3 linked regions of the Methylocaldum szegediense genome follow. The protein of the gene in region 1 interacts with the protein of each later gene in a pairwise test. Links are inferred from orthologs where the notes say so. Each region holds a gene or a part of one and is shown on either strand. Other genes may lie near its edges. The genes, in order: QEN43_RS11520, ftsZ and ftsA.

What was found.
Region 2: the proteins of QEN43_RS11520 (region 1) and ftsZ interact in binary tests that used the Escherichia coli proteins (3 or more experiments, as listed by UniProt). The link is inferred for Methylocaldum szegediense from one-to-one orthologs.
Region 3: the proteins of QEN43_RS11520 (region 1) and ftsA interact in binary tests that used the Escherichia coli proteins (3 or more experiments, as listed by UniProt). The link is inferred for Methylocaldum szegediense from one-to-one orthologs.

Annotation. Positions count from the first base shown.
Region 1 is NZ_OX458333.1:2,717,928-2,721,934, reverse strand. Bases 411-3,241 are described here. They hold QEN43_RS11520 (rod shape-determining protein), read right to left. Parts: upstream 2,434-3,241; coding sequence 1,387-2,433; downstream 411-1,386. Other genes in these bases: gatA (Asp-tRNA(Asn)/Glu-tRNA(Gln) amidotransferase subunit GatA), read left to right, coding at 2,896-3,241; gatC (Asp-tRNA(Asn)/Glu-tRNA(Gln) amidotransferase subunit GatC), read left to right, coding at 2,539-2,826; mreC (rod shape-determining protein MreC), read right to left, coding at 459-1,334; mreD (rod shape-determining protein MreD), read right to left, coding at 411-472. Also shown: more of mreD, read right to left, coding at 1-410; more of gatA, read left to right, coding at 3,242-4,007. UniProt on the Escherichia coli protein: Forms membrane-associated dynamic filaments that are essential for cell shape determination. Acts by regulating cell wall synthesis and cell elongation, and thus cell shape.
Region 2 is NZ_OX458333.1:4,116,322-4,120,368, forward strand. What follows is about bases 1-2,871. They hold ftsZ (cell division protein FtsZ), read left to right. Parts: upstream 1-798; coding sequence 799-1,944; downstream 1,945-2,871. Other genes in these bases: ftsA (cell division protein FtsA), read left to right, coding at 1-753; lpxC (UDP-3-O-acyl-N-acetylglucosamine deacetylase), read left to right, coding at 2,080-2,871. Outside these bases: more of lpxC, read left to right, coding at 2,872-2,994; QEN43_RS17890 (DciA family protein), read right to left, coding at 3,297-3,761; preprotein translocase subunit SecA, read left to right, coding at 3,940-4,047. UniProt on the Escherichia coli protein: Essential cell division protein that forms a contractile ring structure (Z ring) at the future cell division site. The regulation of the ring assembly controls the timing and the location of cell division.
Region 3 is NZ_OX458333.1:4,113,791-4,117,956, reverse strand. What follows is about bases 1-2,990. They hold ftsA (cell division protein FtsA), read right to left. Parts: upstream 2,119-2,990; coding sequence 883-2,118; downstream 1-882. Other genes in these bases: QEN43_RS17865 (D-alanine--D-alanine ligase), read right to left, coding at 2,913-2,990; QEN43_RS17870 (cell division protein FtsQ/DivIB), read right to left, coding at 2,144-2,926; ftsZ (cell division protein FtsZ), read right to left, coding at 1-837. In the rest of the region: more of QEN43_RS17865, read right to left, coding at 2,991-3,869; murB (UDP-N-acetylmuramate dehydrogenase), read right to left, coding at 3,866-4,166. UniProt on the Escherichia coli protein: Essential cell division protein that assists in the assembly of the Z ring. May serve as the principal membrane anchor for the Z ring.

The sequences.
Region 1 (4,007 bases):
TGACCCGCCGTAGAATCGTTAAGACGGCTGGCCACGCGAGCGCGCCTGTAAAAGACGGCAGCCAATACACCCAATTCAAAACATTCATGTTCTTGATGTTTTGTGTCCAGAGGACCAGAGACTGGCTAATCAACAAAAGGAGAAGTATCCAGAGCGATTGCTGGGGGAGCGGGTAAAGACGCAATCGACGATAAAGTCGCAGGCTAATATAGGCGATGAGGGAATAAGCCAGCGCGTGTTGGCCTAGCATGCGCCCGGTCAAGGTGTCGACGAAAAGCCCGGTGAGCCAGGCGGTTCCCACCCCTACACGGTCAGGTATCGCGATCGTCCAATAAATCAGAAACAAGGCGGTCCAATCGGGGTTGAATACGAACAACTCGCGCGGCAAGGGGAGAATCCGCAAAGCCATGGCAACCACCAGACTTAGCGGTACCACTATCAGTCCGGCGGACGACGATTTAACGGCTGCCATTCGTGGGCAAAGCGTTTGGGCGTTGTTCTTGATCGACCGAGATGCGTGGGACGGGTCGTGAATCGCTCCATACCAACAAGAGTTCACGGTTTCGGTCGAGCTGAGCAACGGGCGCAGCGGAGATTTTTGCGAATGCTGTCTTCTGTGGCGCAACTTCTGTCACGGTGGCTACCGGGTAGCCATGAGGAAAAACCCCACCGAGGCCAGAAGTTACCAGGAGATCACCGACCTGGATATCGGCATTGCTAGAAAGATAAGGTAATGCCAGGCGATCGATCTGCCCGGTGCCAAGCGCCAGGGTACGTAGACCATTCCGGTTGACTTGCACCGGAATGGCATGGTTCGGGTCGGTAATCAGCATCACTTCTGCGCTGAATGGCGTGACCCGCAGGACCTGTCCCACAACCCCGTTCGCATCGAACACGGGTTGGCCGACATGAACCCCGAATCGGGCACCTTTGTTCACCACGACGATATGTTCGTACGGAACCAAATTGACGGATAGGAGTTCGGCGATCGATACCTGTTCGCCGACCTTGAAGGAGGTATCCAAAAGTCCCCGCAGCCGGATGTTCTCTTGTTCCAATGCCGCGAACTTCAGCAGTTTGGTCTTGAGGACAAGTTGCTCCTCCTTCAGCTTTTGGTTTTCCGCTACGAGGTTCGCATACGTGGATATGGATTCTATGACGCGCTGTCCGAAGCGCACCGGCGAGCTGACGACTTGCTGCAAGGGATAGGTCGCTGACGCGAAAGGCGTTCGAGCGCCCGGAAGGATGCCGTGTTGTTCTGCTGCGAGCAACACCAAAGCGGCCGCCGAACATAGCAGCAGACGGATATTGAGTGAATAGCCTCGCGAGAACAGCCGTTTGATATCCCAATCCTCTTAAAGCGACGCAAGCCGGCGTCCGCCGGCTTCACTCAAGTGAGAACGCTGCCGCGCCGATTTCGTCCAGCAGTTCCAGTACTCGCCCACCTCCTCGAGCGACACATGTCATGGGATCTTCGGCTATAAAGACGGGGAGTCCGGTTTCTTCGGCGATCAGGCGGTCCATATCCTTAAGCAAGGCGCCTCCGCCGGTCAAAACGATGCCTCTATCCGCGACGTCCGCGCCCAGTTCCGGTGGAGTCTGTTCCAACGCCACCTTTACCGCGCCTATGATCCCCTGTAAAGGTTCCTGAAGTGCCTCGAGGATTTCGTTGCTATTCAAGACGAAACTGCGTGGTACACCCTCAGCCAGATTGCGGCCTTTGACTTCGATTTCTTTGATTTCGCTGCCCGGATAGGCGGTACCAATTTCATACTTGATTCGTTCGGCCGTGGATTCTCCGATCAAGGTACCGTAATTGCGGCGCACATAATTCATGATGGCTTCGTCCATGCGGTCGCCTCCAATGCGTACAGAAGCGGAGTAGACGATGCCGTTCAGCGAAATGACCGCAACCTCGGACGTACCGCCGCCGATGTCCAGGACCATCGAACCGCGCGCCTCGTGTACGGGTAGACCGGCGCCGATGGCCGCCGCCATGGGTTCTTCGATGAGATAAACTTCCCTCGCACCCGCTCCCGCCGCGGATTCCTTTATGGCACGCCGTTCGACCTGGGTGGAGCCGCACGGCACGCAGATCAGCACTCGAGGGCTCGGTCGGAAAAGCTTGTTTTTGTGTACTTTATGGATGAAGTACTGAAGCATCTTTTCCGTGACGGTGAAATCGGCGATCACACCGTCTTTGAGAGGGCGGATAGCGGTGATGTTGCCGGGTGTTCGTCCCAACATCGATTTTGCGGCCGAGCCAACCGCCGCGATCGATTTTTGGCCTCGGGCGCGATCCTCGCGGATAGCCACCACCGATGGCTCGTTTACCACAATGCCTTGGCCACGAATGTAGATCAAGGTGTTTGCGGTGCCAAGGTCAATGGACAAGTCGTTCGAGAAGAATCCTCGGAGGTGTCTGAAGAACATAGGCATATAGTCCTTATAAATGCCGTAATTTTACAACGGGTGGGCCGGGGCGACAAAAGCCGGATATCGGGTATTATATGATTGAAAGAAACATTGGATGCAAATATGTCCTTAAGTATTGACCAAGTTTATGAAATTGCCTGGCTCGCCCGGCTTGCCATCGACGCGGACAAAGCGGCCGCTTATGCTCGAGATCTGACCGGTATATTGGATTTCGTCGAGGAAATGAATGCCGTGGACACTTCCGAGGTCGCTCCGATGGCCCACCCTCTCGATCAGGCTCAGCGCTTACGGCCGGATGTCGTTACCGAAACCGACCAACGGGAGTTGTTCCAGAGCTGCGCACCCTTGGTGGAAGCAGGGCTTTATCTTGTTCCCAAGGTTATCGAATGACGGCGATAACGGGTGTGGCCGGAGAGCTTCGCCCATTCCACACGTATTTTCGATTTCGGAACCATCTTCATGCACGATAAAACCATCGCCGAACTTGCCGCCGGCCTCAAGAATAAAGAATTCAGCAGCCTAGAGCTGACGCAGGCTTTGCTGGCGCGTATCCGGCAGCACAATCCGCAACTCAACTGCTTTATTACCGTTACCGAAGAGCAGGCGCTTGAGCAGGCCCGGGCCGCCGATGCCGCGATTGCACGAGGCGCTGCTGGCGCTTTGACCGGCGTTCCCATCGCCCAGAAAGATATTTTTTGCACCAAAGGTGTGAAGACGAGCTGCGGTTCGAAGATGCTCGACAATTTCATCGCTCCATACGATGCGACGGTCGTAGAGCGATTCAATCAGGCGGGAGCGGTCATGCTCGGCAAGCTCAACATGGATGAGTTTGCCATGGGTTCTTCCAACGAAACGAGCTATTACGGTCCTGTGAAGAATCCGTGGGATACCGAGACGGTTCCGGGTGGATCGTCCGGTGGCTCGGCGGCGTCGGTCGCTGCACGACTGGTGCCCGGTGCTACTGGAACCGATACCGGCGGATCGATTCGACAGCCGGCTTCCTTTTGCGGCATCACCGGTCTGAAGCCGACCTACGGTTTGGTTTCCCGCTGGGGGATGATCGCATTTGCATCCAGCCTGGACCAGGGGGGGCCCATGGCCCGAACGGCGGAAGACTGCGCGCTTATGCTCCAAGTCATGGCCGGGTTCGATGACAAGGATTCGACCAGCGTGGACAGACCAGTACCGGATTATTCCGCCTCTCTCAACGACAGCCTGGAAGGGCTTAGGATCGGCCTACCCAAAGAGTTTTTCGATGAGGGGTTGGATTCGGATATCGCGCGCCTGATTGACGATGCTGTTGCCGAGTATCGGAGATTGGGAGCCAACGTAAAAGAAATTTCGTTGCCCAACATGAAGCTGTCGGTGCCAGCTTATTACGTGGTGGCGCCTGCCGAGTGTTCGTCCAATCTGGCTCGTTACGACGGCGTTCGTTTCGGCTATCGCTGCAAGGAGCCGAAGGATCTGCACGATTTGTATACGCGTTCCCGCGGCGAAGGCTTCGGCGCGGAGGTGAAGCGGCGGATTCTCATCGGTACTTATGTGCTGTCGGCGGGTTACTACGATGCCTA
Region 2 (4,047 bases), 1.4 Mb from region 1 along the record:
ACCGGGGCGGTCAGTGCGGCACAAAACATCGTCAAGTGCATTCGACGCTGTGGTCTCGAAGTCGAAGACATCATTCTGGAACAGCTCGCGTCTTGTACAGCTGTGTTGACAGAGGACGAGAAGGAGCTCGGGGTTTGCTTGGTGGATATCGGCGGCGGCACAACCGACGTCGCGGTATTCACCGACGGAGCGATTCGCCATACGGCCGTCATTCCCATTGCCGGCGATCAGGTGACGAACGATATTGCAGTCGCGCTTAGAACGCCAACCCAGTTTGCCGAAGAAATCAAGATCAAACACGCCTGTGCGTTAACCCAATTGGCCAAGCTGGAGGACACGATCGAGGTACCCAGCATCGGCGATAGACCGGCGCGCCAGATTTCCCGCCTGAATCTCGCTGAAATTGTCGAGCCGCGTTACGAGGAGTTGCTGTTGCTAGTGCAGCAGGAACTGCGCCGGAGCGGTTTCGAGGATTTGATCGCGGCCGGGATCGTGCTGAGCGGTGGTAGCGCCAAGGTCGAGGGATTAGTCGAGTTAGCGGAAGAAATTTTTCACATGCCGGTACGCTTGGGTTTGCCGCAATACGTCACCGGTCTGACCGATGTGATTCGCAATCCGATTTATGCGACCGGCGTCGGATTGCTTTTGTTCGGCAATCAGCACCAGGCGCTGGCAGGGAGATACATGCCTTTGGGAACCGGCATCAGAGGGTTGTTGGCAAGGATGAAAAATTGGTTCACGGGGAATTTTTAGGATTGAAAATTCGAGTGGAAGTGAGTTTAAAACGGGGTGGAAACAATGCAATTCGAATTAGTGGATTCTTATAGCCAAAATGCGGTAATCAAGGTTATCGGGGTCGGTGGTGGTGGCGGAAACGCCGTAAATCATATGGTCAACAGCCATGTCGAAGGGGTCGAATTCATATGCGCCAATACCGATGCGCAAGCATTAAAGAGTATTAAGGCAAAATCGGTGATTCAATTGGGAAATGCGCTGACCAAAGGATTAGGGGCGGGAGCGAACCCGGAAATCGGTCGGCAGGCGGCATTGGACGACCGCGATCGCATCATGGAAGTTCTGGAAGGAGCCGACATGGTTTTCATTACGGCCGGTATGGGGGGCGGAACCGGGACGGGAGCGGCGCCTGTGATTGCCGAGATTGCCAAGGAGGCCGGTATTCTTACGGTTGCTGTTGTAACCAAACCGTTTCCATTCGAGGGTAAGAAACGCCGCAGCGTGGCCGAAAAGGGCATTGAGGAACTCGGGCAGTTCGTCGATTCGCTGATTACGATTCCGAACGAGAAGCTTCTGACGGTGTTGGGTAAAGACGTCAGTCTGATCAACGCATTTGCCGCAGCGAACGACGTTTTGCTTGGCGCTGTGCAGGGCATTGCCGATCTCATCACCCGCCCAGGGCTCATCAACGTGGATTTTGCCGACGTGCGTACGGTAATGTCCGAGATGGGGATGGCCATGATGGGTACTGGCGTCGGGACAGGCGAACACCGCGCGCGCCAGGCTGCGGAAAAGGCCATCGCCAGCCCCTTGCTCGAAGACATTAATCTGCAAGGTGCGCGCGGCGTTCTGGTCAATGTGACCGCATGCCAGACGCTCTCCATAGGCGAATTCAACGAAGTGGGCGACGCGATAAGAGACTTCGCTTCGGATGATGCGATCGTCGTGATCGGTACCGCCATCGATCCGGAGTTGGATGACGAAGTGAGGGTTACAGTGGTTGCTACGGGTTTGAGCAACCAGCGCCAGACCAACGAGGCGCCGATCAAATTGGTGCATAAGCACACCGGTGAAATCGATTATGACCAGTTACAGCGTCCGACGGTAATCCGCAAGCAACCCAAGCACGATGTACGCGCGGAGACGAAGAAAGATATGGACCTTGATTATTTGGATATCCCGGCATTTTTGCGGCGCCAAGCCGACTGAAGAAGTTAGTGGGGACGTTTCGGTCCGCCCCGTCGCTCCTTTCTGCCCTGCAGGTTGTCCCGCCTAAGCAGCTTGACTATGCAGGGCTGTATGAAGGATTTTTGGGGGATAATTAGAACAAGACAGGTGAATCGAATGATCAGGCAAAGAACACTTAAAAATGTCATCAGAGGTACCGGCGTCGGGCTGCACACCGGGGAGAAGGTTTATTTGACCCTTCGTCCAGCTGCTCCGAACGTTGGTATCGTATTCCGCCGCGTGGATTTGCCTGAACCCGTCATAATCGAGGCGAGACCGGAAAATGTCGGCGAAACCACCCTGTCAACGACCCTTGTCAAGGGTGATGTGAAAATTTCCACCGTCGAGCACCTCTTGTCTGCCTTCGCGGGGCTGGGCATCGACAATGCCTACGTCGATGTCAGTGCCCCGGAAGTCCCCATCATGGATGGTAGCGCAGGGCCGTTTGTATTTCTCATTCAATCGGCCGGCGTCCAGGAACAAAACGCACCGAAGCGCTTCATCAGGATCAAACGCAAACTGAAGGTCGAAGACGGCGACAAATGGGCTAGTTTTGAACCATACGAAGGCTTTAAAGTCACTTTCACGATCGACTTCGAGCACCCCGCGTTTCGCAAGGAGGTACAGACAGCCAGCATCGACTTTTCTTCTACGTCTTTCGTGAAGGAAGTGAGCCGCGCGAGAACCTTCGGTTTCATGCGCGATATCGAAGCCCTGCGCAAACGGCGATTGGCCTTGGGCGGCAGCATGGATAACGCTATCGTGGTGGATAATTATCGTGTTTTGAACGAAGATGGTTTGCGTTGCGCGGATGAATTTGTGAAACACAAGATTTTGGATGCGATTGGAGACCTTTATCTTTTGGGGCACAGCCTTATCGGTTCGTTTACCGGCCATAAATCCGGGCACGGTCTGAACAATCGCTTGCTTATGGAGTTGCTCAAGCAGAAAGATGCTTGGGAATTGGTGACTTACATGGAAGATGACGTGTTGCCGATTTATTTCATGAGAGCAGCCCAGGCCGCCGGTTGATTCACGTTTAGTTCCGAGCCTTTTCTGGGCTCTATGATCAATCGAAACCGAATCCTAAACGGAACTGTGGCAGCGAGGCCGATGTCGAATTATCCGCCGCACCGCTCGTTTCCCGAGCAATCCTAATTCCCTGGGGCTGGGGAGCTTATCATCGGCGTGTTATTCGCCCTAAAACGGCATTTTGGTCAAAAATTTCTTCCTTGTTTCACGAGCGTAAGGTGAGCGCGCAGATTCGGCTTCTCCGGCATAGTTCGTTGACCGGGCGAGTCCGGGCCTGTCATGGCACCAGCCGCCGTTTTGGTTCAATCGATTTCTTGGGACGGCGAGTTCCTTAGCGTAAGCACCGTTTGGCTCAGCCGTAATAGCGCGTCCTTGAGTTCCCCAGACGGCGATGACAATGCGCAATCTTTCAAGAGTTTGGCCACGAATCCAGGCGACGAGACGCCGATAGGTTTGCGCCGCGGCTTTGTAGTGACGGGAAAAGTGTTACGGGTTACCAAGTCCTGAAACCGATGGCCGGTCGACTGTTGGACCGTGGATAAGAGGTGCGGTGCGTAGAATCGAATTTGTGCGGCCCAAGCCGGCGAGTCTACGTAGAGAATCAGCCGGTCCGGCTTTATGACGCAATCTATGCAATGGTCGGCGAGAAACTTCGGCAGTGCCTTTCTGGCTGCATCGAGTATCTGACGGTGCTTTTCGATCTGAGCGCGGATCAGTTGAAGCGCGGCCCCTTGGCAGAGCCCCGCAACGGGTTCGGGGCGGTGCATTTTAGACTTCAATCCGGTGACGGCCCGGTGGTTTGCCGAATCGAACCCACCTTTGCTGAGGGCTCTTTCCTTCGACTCCTGATAAAGCTCGATGAGACTCTGAACTCATTATAAATACTGTGGATTTGCGGTATCATCGTTTGATTGTTTATTCGTTTGGACTCGGAATTAAACCGCAATGCTTGGCAAGCTGGTAAAAAAAATCGTTGGCAGTCGCAACGAAAGAATCATCAATAGAAAACGCAAACTCGTCAAGAAGATCAATGCCCTGGAACCGCAGTTCCAG
Region 3 (4,166 bases), 1.4 Mb from region 1 along the record:
TTCGTTGAATTCGCCTATGGAGAGCGTCTGGCATGCGGTCACATTGACCAGAACGCCGCGCGCACCTTGCAGATTAATGTCTTCGAGCAAGGGGCTGGCGATGGCCTTTTCCGCAGCCTGGCGCGCGCGGTGTTCGCCTGTCCCGACGCCAGTACCCATCATGGCCATCCCCATCTCGGACATTACCGTACGCACGTCGGCAAAATCCACGTTGATGAGCCCTGGGCGGGTGATGAGATCGGCAATGCCCTGCACAGCGCCAAGCAAAACGTCGTTCGCTGCGGCAAATGCGTTGATCAGACTGACGTCTTTACCCAACACCGTCAGAAGCTTCTCGTTCGGAATCGTAATCAGCGAATCGACGAACTGCCCGAGTTCCTCAATGCCCTTTTCGGCCACGCTGCGGCGTTTCTTACCCTCGAATGGAAACGGTTTGGTTACAACAGCAACCGTAAGAATACCGGCCTCCTTGGCAATCTCGGCAATCACAGGCGCCGCTCCCGTCCCGGTTCCGCCCCCCATACCGGCCGTAATGAAAACCATGTCGGCTCCTTCCAGAACTTCCATGATGCGATCGCGGTCGTCCAATGCCGCCTGCCGACCGATTTCCGGGTTCGCTCCCGCCCCTAATCCTTTGGTCAGCGCATTTCCCAATTGAATCACCGATTTTGCCTTAATACTCTTTAATGCTTGCGCATCGGTATTGGCGCATATGAATTCGACCCCTTCGACATGGCTGTTGACCATATGATTTACGGCGTTTCCGCCACCACCACCGACCCCGATAACCTTGATTACCGCATTTTGGCTATAAGAATCCACTAATTCGAATTGCATTGTTTCCACCCCGTTTTAAACTCACTTCCACTCGAATTTTCAATCCTAAAAATTCCCCGTGAACCAATTTTTCATCCTTGCCAACAACCCTCTGATGCCGGTTCCCAAAGGCATGTATCTCCCTGCCAGCGCCTGGTGCTGATTGCCGAACAAAAGCAATCCGACGCCGGTCGCATAAATCGGATTGCGAATCACATCGGTCAGACCGGTGACGTATTGCGGCAAACCCAAGCGTACCGGCATGTGAAAAATTTCTTCCGCTAACTCGACTAATCCCTCGACCTTGGCGCTACCACCGCTCAGCACGATCCCGGCCGCGATCAAATCCTCGAAACCGCTCCGGCGCAGTTCCTGCTGCACTAGCAACAGCAACTCCTCGTAACGCGGCTCGACAATTTCAGCGAGATTCAGGCGGGAAATCTGGCGCGCCGGTCTATCGCCGATGCTGGGTACCTCGATCGTGTCCTCCAGCTTGGCCAATTGGGTTAACGCACAGGCGTGTTTGATCTTGATTTCTTCGGCAAACTGGGTTGGCGTTCTAAGCGCGACTGCAATATCGTTCGTCACCTGATCGCCGGCAATGGGAATGACGGCCGTATGGCGAATCGCTCCGTCGGTGAATACCGCGACGTCGGTTGTGCCGCCGCCGATATCCACCAAGCAAACCCCGAGCTCCTTCTCGTCCTCTGTCAACACAGCTGTACAAGACGCGAGCTGTTCCAGAATGATGTCTTCGACTTCGAGACCACAGCGTCGAATGCACTTGACGATGTTTTGTGCCGCACTGACCGCCCCGGTAACGATATGCACACGGGCTTCGAGACGGATCCCGGACATGCCGACGGGCTCCTTGATCCCTTCCTGACGATCGATGACAAACTCCTGCGGCAGAATGTGAAGGATCTTCTGATCCGCCGGAATGGCCACCGCGCGCGCCGAATCGATCACGCGATCCACGTCGCTCTGAGTGACTTCCTTATCCTTGATGGCAACGATGCCGTGCGAATTCATGCTGTTGATATGGCTACCCGCGATCCCCGCATAGACCGACTGAATCCGGCAACCCGCCATCAGTTCGGCTTCCTCGACGGCCCGCTGGATCGATTGCACCGTAGTCTCTAGATTGACCACCACCCCTTTTTTTAAGCCACGGGACGGGTGCGTTCCGATGCCCACCACCTCAATTTCACCGTCTTCGTTCAGCTCGCCGACAATGCAAGCGACCTTGGAGGTGCCGATGTCCAAACCGACGATGAGATTTCGATCTGATTTTCTAGCCATTGGATGAATCTTTTCTCAATTCAAGTCAGGAATACGCCCTGCTCCGAATTCGGCTTCGCTCCAAGCGGTCCGACCGCATCAGGGAAACCTGATCCGCTCCGGATTGCGGCCGGAAAATCACTGCGAATCCGTTCGGGTAGCGCAAGTCCACTTTCTGGAGCGCCGCAGTACGCGCCTCGCCCAGGCGCGGCAACAGGCCCAAAAGGCGCTCCAAAGCACGGACGGGATCCTGCTTTCCGAACTCGATCTCCATGCCGCTCGTCAGACGAGCGCTCCACGCCCTCCGCCCCGTAAGCCTGAGAGCATCGACCCGCATCCCTTTCTGTTTCAACGTTCTGTTCAATCGATAAAGCGTGTTCAAAAGCTGCTTCTCCTGCCCTGGCGGACCGTCGAGCATAGGCAAGCTTGCGTACGCTTGAATGTTTCCAGGCGAAAACCGCGTTCCGCGATCATTGATCAAACTGCCGTCGTGGGTTCGGGCAACCGGTTTTTGCTCAACGATTTTCAACACCAGGGTATCGGGCCAAAGCCGCGTCACCTGCACGCGATCCAACCAGGGAAATGATTTCGCGGCATCTTCTATGCCACGCAAATTGACTTGAAGATATCCGACTTGGGTCAACGGCAGCAGCGTCCTTTCGAACGCCTCCACATCGAGATTTCGGATCTCGCCCTCGACACGCACATAACGTATAGGCATAAGCCCTTTGAGCGCGCTGAAATCGTTGCTGATCGCCGCAAATGTGCAAAGAGCCGAAAGCCCCAAGAAGTACGACACCCTGACGGGCAATTTTCTAGACCGCGGCATCGCCCTCTCCGCCGCGCCGAAAACTCGTTTCCAATATCCGCCAAGTCAATTCCTCGAACGACAAGCCGGCCGCCCTGGCCGCCATCGGAACCAAACTGTGATCGGTCATGCCGGGGACCGTATTGACTTCGATCAACCACGGCTGATCATTTTGATCGACCAGAAAGTCCACCCGAGCCCAGCCGGTAACACCCAGTGTGTCGCAAGCTTGCAAAGCCAGTTGCTGAAGCGCCGTCTCCTTTTCGAGCGGAAGTCCAGTGGGGCAATGATAGCGAGTCGTCTCAGCGCGGTATTTGGCATCGAAATCGTAAAAGGCACGCGGCGTTTCCAAGCGAATCAGCGGTAAGGCCTCGCCATCGAGTATGCTCGCGGTATATTCCTGACCGACGATCCAAGTCTCGGCAAAAACCGCGCAATTATAGTGTGAAGCGCGTTCCCACGCTTCTAACAGTTCATTCTTGTTTTCGGCCCGCCCCATACCGATGCTGGATCCCTCCTGAGCGGGTTTCACAATCACCGGGAACCCCAGGAAATCCGCGCACCGATCCGCGTCCTCGGGACCCCGAAGCTTCATCCAGCGTGGCGTCGGCAACCCGGCTCCGAGCCAGCACAGCTTAGTCCTGAGCTTGTCCATGCTCAGGGCAGAAGCCAGCACTCCACTGCCGGTATAGGGCAATCCTAAGGCTTCCAATGCGCCCTGTAGGACACCGTCTTCACCGCCACGGCCATGGATGATGTTGAACACGCGATCGAAACCTTGTCCGAGAAGCGGCTCGATCGGGTTTTCCCCAACGTCGATACCTACAGCATCAATGTTGTTATTCAACAAAGCTGCCAGTACCGCTTGACCGCTCTTCAAGGAAATTTCGCGCTCGGCGGCGGCTCCACCCATCAATACGGCGACACGTCCGAATTCGGCCGGATTCTGGATTCGCTTGTTCATTCACTCTCTCCTCGCGATCTTTCGCCTACGATCCGAACCTCCGGAACCAAGCGCTGCCCAAATTTCTCTTCTACCCTTGCCTGGATGAGCAATATCAGTGCCTCGATATCCGCTGCCGTGGCCGCGCCGGAGTTGATAATGAAATTGGCATGCTTCTCGGAAACATAAGCGCCTCCGATACGATACCCCTTTAACCCGCAGGCTTCGATGAGACGCGCCGCGTAATCACCTTGCGGGTTCCGGAACACTGAACCACAACTCGGCAAATTAATGGGCTGCGATGCGTTCCGTTTCGCC